2 regions of the Cobetia sp. MM1IDA2H-1 genome follow, and region 2 is predicted to be linked to the other one. Evidence: riboswitches for the same ligand, from Rfam matches in the RefSeq annotation. Region 2 holds a riboswitch; the other holds the start of a gene.
What was found. A riboswitch is a leader RNA that binds a small molecule or an ion and turns the genes downstream of it on or off. The one in region 2 is predicted to bind thiamine pyrophosphate.

Region 1: another riboswitch for thiamine pyrophosphate. It lies ahead of BOH68_RS05840 (ABC transporter ATP-binding protein); the one in region 2 lies ahead of tenA (thiaminase II).

Annotation. Positions count from the first base shown of each region.
Region 1 is NZ_CM133225.1:1,360,605-1,363,957, forward strand. Features, by position in the region: gene BOH68_RS05830 (ABC transporter substrate-binding protein) at 1-275, opposite strand, end outside; gene BOH68_RS05835 (ABC transporter permease) at 341-1,108, opposite strand; gene BOH68_RS05840 (ABC transporter ATP-binding protein) at 1,105-1,857, opposite strand; TPP riboswitch at 1,919-2,032, opposite strand; gene BOH68_RS05845 (protein kinase family protein) at 2,158-3,117, shown strand; gene BOH68_RS05850 (potassium/proton antiporter) at 3,239-3,353, shown strand, end outside.
Region 2 is NZ_CM133225.1:3,130,955-3,134,307, forward strand. Features, by position in the region: gene BOH68_RS13340 (TIGR04283 family arsenosugar biosynthesis glycosyltransferase) at 1-196, shown strand, start outside; gene BOH68_RS13345 (TIGR04282 family arsenosugar biosynthesis glycosyltransferase) at 240-932, shown strand; TPP riboswitch at 1,085-1,223, shown strand; gene tenA (thiaminase II) at 1,367-2,026, shown strand; TPP riboswitch at 2,217-2,357, shown strand; gene thiC (phosphomethylpyrimidine synthase ThiC) at 2,484-3,353, shown strand, end outside.

The DNA of each region.
Region 1 (3,353 bases), 1.8 Mb from region 2:
TGCGGGTCCTGCACATCGTCAGCGGCGGGGCGGGTCTGTTGCTCGGTCTCGGCAGCCTGCTTGGCAGAAGCGTCTGGCTCGAGGGTGGCACCGTCCTGCCCGGTCTTGGTGACCGCTGCCGCTGCACTGTCACTGGCGGTCGGGGCCTGGGGCTCGGCGCTGGCGCCAGTCTCGGCTGACAGGGCGAAGGTGCTCAGGCTGAGGGTTGTCAGCAGCGTCGCGAAGAGGCAGGACAGCTTGCCGGAACGGCGGATCGCCGATGGCGAGAATGGCATGGCGGTATTCCTTGTGGTGTCGAGAATGTGAGGCCGTCAGGGCATCGCCTGACAGCCGGAAGCGCTCAGTTCAAACGGGTCAGGCGATCCCGATGCCAGGGCATCAGGCGACGCAGCAGGGCATCCAGCGTGAAATACAGCAGCAGCGAAAAGGCGACCAGCACCAGCAGGGCGGCGAACATCAGGTCGATTTCCATGCGGGCATTGGCATTGAGCATCAGATAGCCGAGGCCCTGGCTTGCGCCGGCCCACTCACCGATGACGGCCCCGATGGGGGCGGCTGTCGCTGCCATGCGCACGCCGGAAGCCAGTGCCGGCAGCGCGGCGGGCAGTTGGACATGCAGCAGCAGTCGCCACGGGCTGGCACCCAGGGTGTGGGCGAGATCCAGCCAGCCCTGAGGGGTCTGGCGCAGGCCGTCGTAGCCGGTGGAGGCCACGGGGAAATAGATGATCAGCGTGGCCATCACGACCTTGGAGAGCATGTCATAGCCCAGCCACAGCACCAGCAGTGGGGCGATCGCGAACAGCGGGATCACCTGGCTGATCAGCAGCAATGGCAGCAGGGTGCGCCGCAGACGAGGGATGAACGCCAGTGCCAGCGCGGTGCTCAGTCCGAGAAGGACCCCCAGTACCAGCCCGCCAAGAATCTCGGCGAAGGTGATGCCGGCGTGGTGTGCCAGCATCGGGGCCTGACGGACCAGCACCTCCGCGACTGCCAGTGGCGCTGGCAGGATGTAGGGCGGCACGGCCGTGGTGATGATCACCAGTTGCCAGAGTCCCAGCAGGACGGCGGCGCTGATGGCGAGATGACGCAGGGCATGCAGGCGTTTCATGGCGTCTCCTCGCCGTCGCGCAGGCGTGTGATCAATTCGGACTGGGCCTGCTGCAGGGCGGGCAGGTCCAGCGGCACCGGGCGAGGCGGCGAGAGCCCGGGCAGGCAGTCGAGCACTGCCCCCTGCTGGCTGTCGCGGCCCGGGCGCAGTACCAGCAGTTGGTCGGCCAGGCGCAGCGCCTCGAGCGGGTCATGCGTGACCATCAACACGGTGCGTCCGTCCAGCAGCCGGCTGGCGAGATCATGCAGTTCGAGTCGCGTGATGGCGTCCACTGCGGAGAAGGGCTCATCCATCATCACCACCGGAGCCTGCTGGTAGAGCGTTCGCGCCAATGCGACGCGTTGGCGTTGCCCGCCGGAGAGGGCGTCTGGCCAGGCCTGCTCGCGCCCCTCCAGACCCACCGCTGCCAGCAGTTCGCGGGCCCGCTCGGTATCGCGAGGGCGACGATGGAGGTCATCTCCCAGACACAGGTTGTCCAGCACCCGGCGCCAGGGCAGCAGCAGGTCCTGCTGCGCCATCCAGGCGACGCGACCCGCCAGTGGCTTGCCATCATCGGTGGTGAGTTCCAGCGTGTGATGGTCGGGCATCTCGAGGCCGGCCAGCAGGCGCAGCAGTGAGCTCTTGCCGCAGCCCGAGCGGCCCAGCAGGGCCGTCCAGCTTCCGGCATCCAGACGCGCCGACAGATCACGAAACAGCGTATGGCTGGCGTAATCGATGCGGGCGTTGTTGAGGGAGAGTCCCAGCGACACAGTGTCATCCGTGGTCAGGCGGCATGCCGAGGGGAGGAAGCACGCAGGGCGCCTGACGCTTGGGCAGGTGACCGGAATTCCCTCCGCCGGTATCAACCGGATCAGGTTCCAGGGGTTGCCATGCGACGTGACGCATCGGCTCTCAGCCCACTTTCGGGCACCCCCATCCAGGCCGACAGTGTACCGTCACCTGCCCGCCGGTTGCATCCCTGCCATCGTCGGGGTGGCTGTCGTGTGGCTATCCTGCATGGCCCGGTGTTGGGTATGCTATCGAGGTATCGCAGCCTCAAGGAGATCAACATGCCTGATACCCCGGATCTCTCGACCTGCTCCAGCGGTTATCCCGTGCCACCGCGGCGACCCGTGATGCCAGACGCGACATCCGTGCCCAATGGCTGGCCGGAGGATGCGCTGACTCGCCGTCTTTCCACCTATCTGGGGCATGCGCTGGAGCCGCTGGCACTTGCCTGGCCGGATAGTGCCAACTGGTTGTGGCGACAGCGTGGCGGCACCCCCGGCCTGATCAAGCTGGCGCGGACCGGCCCGGATCACGACCCCTTCTGGCGAGCGATGCGCGGTGTCTTCGGCGCCGATCGCTGGGCGCAACCTGAGGCCCTGACACGGCTGGCGGGCGCGTTGCCGGCGCGTTTGCCCATCCCTCCGCTGCCGCTGACCTATCTGGGGCGTCTCGATGGCGCGCCCGTCTGGCATCTGCCGTGGTCCAGCGGTCAGCCCAGTGATCTCAGTGACACCTTCTGTGAGATGCTGGGAGATCAGGTCGGGCGGCTGCATCAGGACACCGTGTCCGGCTTTGGTCAGCCCCTTGCCCAGCCCATGCCGCTGCTGCATTGGAATGCCCGCGTGACGCGTTTTCTCGCGCGCCATCCCCTGTCCCACGAGCTGGGGGACCTGCCATCACGCACCTTCTCGCATCCCGCTCGCGCCGTCTGGAGTCTGCCGGACCTGCGCGCGGACCAATATCTGTGCGCCGCCACCGGCTGGGTATGGAGCGACTGGGAGGCTCTGGTGTGGGCCCCGATCGAGTTCGACTGGGCACTGATCGAGTTGTTGCTGGAGACGCCGAGTCAGCGTGAGGCCTTCCTCGCCGGTTATTCGCGTCATGGGCGCATGGTCGATATCGACGGTCAGCGTGAGCTGTGCCGAGCCCTGTTGTGGGCGATGGAAGCCTTCGGTCCGACCCGCTACGCCGAGCTGGCGGCAGCCCCGGCCTGGGTGTCGCCGAGAAGCCTGACATGTTGATCGCAAGTCCATGAATATTTGAGAAATTTCTCTGCAGCCTCGTCGCTGACATGGAATACTGTCTCTGGGCCGTCGCAGACGTGATTCGAGACTTGGTGCCGGGAATGGCGGGGGAGCACACGTGGTAGAGAATCTGAACTATTACTTCTTGCTGGCGGGCATGCTCATCGCCTTGAGCGTGCTGGCAAGTCGGGTCTCGGCTCGTCTCGGCATGCCCCTGCTGTTGCTGTTCCTGG
Region 2 (3,353 bases):
GCCGCTGAACCTCTCCGCCAGAGTCACCACCAGTGGAAGACGCTGGGAAACCCATGGCGTCTGTCGCACCATCCTCAAGATGTGGGGGCTGCGCCTGGCAGCCTGGGGTGGCGTATCTCCTGTCCGTCTGGCGCGCCTCTATGGATATGGTGCCGCCGCTCAGGCGTGTGAACAGCGTGGCTTGCCTCATGCCTGAAGCCTCGCTTGCTGACAGGGAAACCGACACGGCCGCGTATGACATGCGCCCGACGCTCATCATCTTCGGCCGCCTGCCACTGGCCGGACAATGCAAGACGCGGCTGATCCCTGCCCTCGGTCCCGAGGGGGCGGCACGCCTCTACTCGCGCATGCTGCGCAGAATCGTTCAGCAGGCCTGCGCCTCACGCCTCGGCAAGGTGGTCGTGATGCTGACTCCCTCCCCCGAGCACGCCCGGCAGCAACCTGAGCAGGCAGCCCTGCTGACGGAACTTGAGGATCAGTGGCGTGCAGAGAGCATGGCGGCACATGGCAGGCGGATCACGCTCGAGGCACAGCCACAGGGTGGGCTTGGGGAGCGCATGCATCAGGCCATGCTGCGCCACCTGCCCGCAGGCCCCGTGCTGCTGATGGGCTCTGACCTGCCCGCATTGGACAGTCAACGTCTGCGCGAGGCGGCGCGGTGCCTGCATGACCATGAGGCGGTGCTGCAGCCCAGCGAAGACGGGGGATACGGATTGATTGGCCTGAAAGCAGCCTGCCCGGCGGCCTTCCAGCTGGATCACTGGAGCCATGCCGACGTGAGCCGGGAGACTCTTGCACTGCTGGCTCAGGCAGGCAGAAGCGTCGGTTGCCTGCCTGTCAGCTGGGATGTCGATGAGCCTCACGATCTGGTGCGCCTGAGGCGACACTTCCCAGCCCTGATGGCGAACCTCTCCTCCTGTCAGCCTGCATGACATCTTTCCTGCAGCGCATGACACGCTTCCCGCATCGCAGGAAGCCCTTTCAGCATCGCAGATGGCCTCCCAAAGTCGCATGGGTTTTAGGGCGGCAGAGGCTTTTCCTGCACCGCAGGACTGTTACACTCGAGATATCGTGACGTCTGAGTCACAGCTTGACGGGGTGCCGGTAAGACCGGCTGAGATGTCATTCGCACTGTTCGAGGCCTTGCATCGAGGTGCGTGTATGACGATCCCGCCGAACCTGATCCGGTTAGTACCGGCGTAGGGATCAAGCGCGAAGTGTTGCCGCACATCATCTTCACCTCTTCCAGGTGAACGCCGCACCTCCCCCCGCTTTTTCCCTGCAGAATGCCGGACCTGACCACGCTCGAGCCAGACCTTTGCCACTCCATCACGGATTGGCAGCACGCTCACCGAGGGATGCGTCGATGCCCAGCTTTTCAGACCTGACCAGTGCCTGCGCCGAGGAATGGCGCGACTATCTCGAGCATGACTTCGTTCGCCAGCTCGGGGAAGGTCGTCTGCCAGAGGAGTCCTTCCGCCATTACCTGCAGCAGGACTACCTGTTCCTGATCCACTTCGCGCGCGCCTGGGCGCTGGCCGCCTACAAGAGCCGCACCCTCGCGGAGCTGCGTCAGGCCACGGCCAGTCTCGACACCATCCTCAATACCGAGCTCGACCTGCATATCGGCTACTGCAGCGAGTGGGGCATCAGCGAGGATGACCTGAGTGAGCTGCCGGAATCCCGCGCGACCCTGGCCTATACCCGTTACGTACTGGATTGCGGCCAGCGCGGCGACCTGCTCGATCTGCACGTGGCGCTCGCGCCCTGCCTGATCGGCTACGGCGAGATCGCCGAGTGGCTGCTGGACCAGGACACCACCGAGATCGAGGACAATCCGTACGCGGACTGGATCGCGATGTACTCCAGCGATGACTTCAAGGAAGCGGTGGACGCCGAACGTGAATGGCTGGACGCTCGGCTCTCGGAGGTCTCGGAGCGCCGACTGGGCGAACTGGTGGATGTCTTCCGCGATGCGACGCGTCTCGAGATCGACTTCTGGCAGATGGGCCTTGATCGCGACTGATCCGTGGCAGGCCGTCGCCTGACAGGCCGCGCCTGCGCGAACGGAAGACACACCGATTTTCATCGGCCTGGGGACGTGGTCCTCTCGCCAATCATCCAGACACACCACAGGCCATCAGAGCCTGAATGCGAGCACGATGACCTGGGCCAGCACAACGCTCAGCACAGGTCATGCCCGCATTGAATTCTGAGCACGCTTGACGGGGTGCCGGTGGAACCGGCTGAGATTCTGCATGCATCACCTCGCCGCCAAATGGGCGAGGCTGCCAGCAAGGGGTCCCGTGGAACCTGAACCGGTTAGGACCGGCGTAGGAATCAAGCTGATGGTCAGCCGCTGCCCGCGGCCGCCTCGCTCCCGGGCCACCTGTTGGCAAGGAGTCGGCGATGGCCATCCTCTCCCTGCGCACGGTCTTCCCATGATGACGTCTGCCGTGACGTCGCCCTTTGAGGAGACCTGCATGAGCACTACCCCCACGACTCAAGATCCGCAAGCCACCAACGCCGCCGAACCGTCGCTCGCCCCCCAATCTGAGGCTGCGCCGAAGGCGCGCGCACGTGCCGGTCGCAAGGATGGCAGTCGCCATCTCGCCAGCGAAGCCCGCGTCGACGCCGCCGCCATCGCGCCGCTGAGCGGCTCGCGCAAGATCTACATCGAAGGCTCTCGCCCGGACATCCGCGTGCCCATGCGCGAGATCGGCTGCTCGCCGACCCAGACCTCCAGCGGTCTGGAAGAGAATCCGCCGATCGTCGTCTACGATACCTCCGGTCCCTACACCGACCCGGCGGTCGAGATCGACATTCGTCGCGGGCTGGCGCCACTGCGCGAGAAGTGGATCGAGGAACGCGGCGATACCGAACAGCTCAATCAGCTGAGCAGCGAATATGGTCGCGTGCGCCAGGCCGACCTGCGCCTGTCGTCCCTGCGCTTCGAGCTGGACCACCGCCCGCGCCGTGCCCTGCCGGGCAAGAATGTCACCCAGCTGCACTATGCGCGCCAGGGCATCATTACGCCGGAGATGGAATACATCGCGATTCGCGAGAATCAGCGTCGTATCGCGCTGCGTGAGGAATATCAGGGCAGCGACTCCGTCGAGAGCATTCTGGGCCACCAGCACCCGGGGCACAGCTTCGGCGCCAACCTGCCCGACGAGATCACCGCCGAATTCGTGCGTGAGGAAGTCGCGCGTGGCCGCGCCATCATTCCCGCCAACATCAATCACCCGGAAAGCGAGCCGATGATCATCGGCCGCAACTTCCTGGTGAAGGTCAACGGCAACCTGGGCAACTCGGCGGTCACCTCCTCCATCGAGGAAGAGGTCGACAAGATG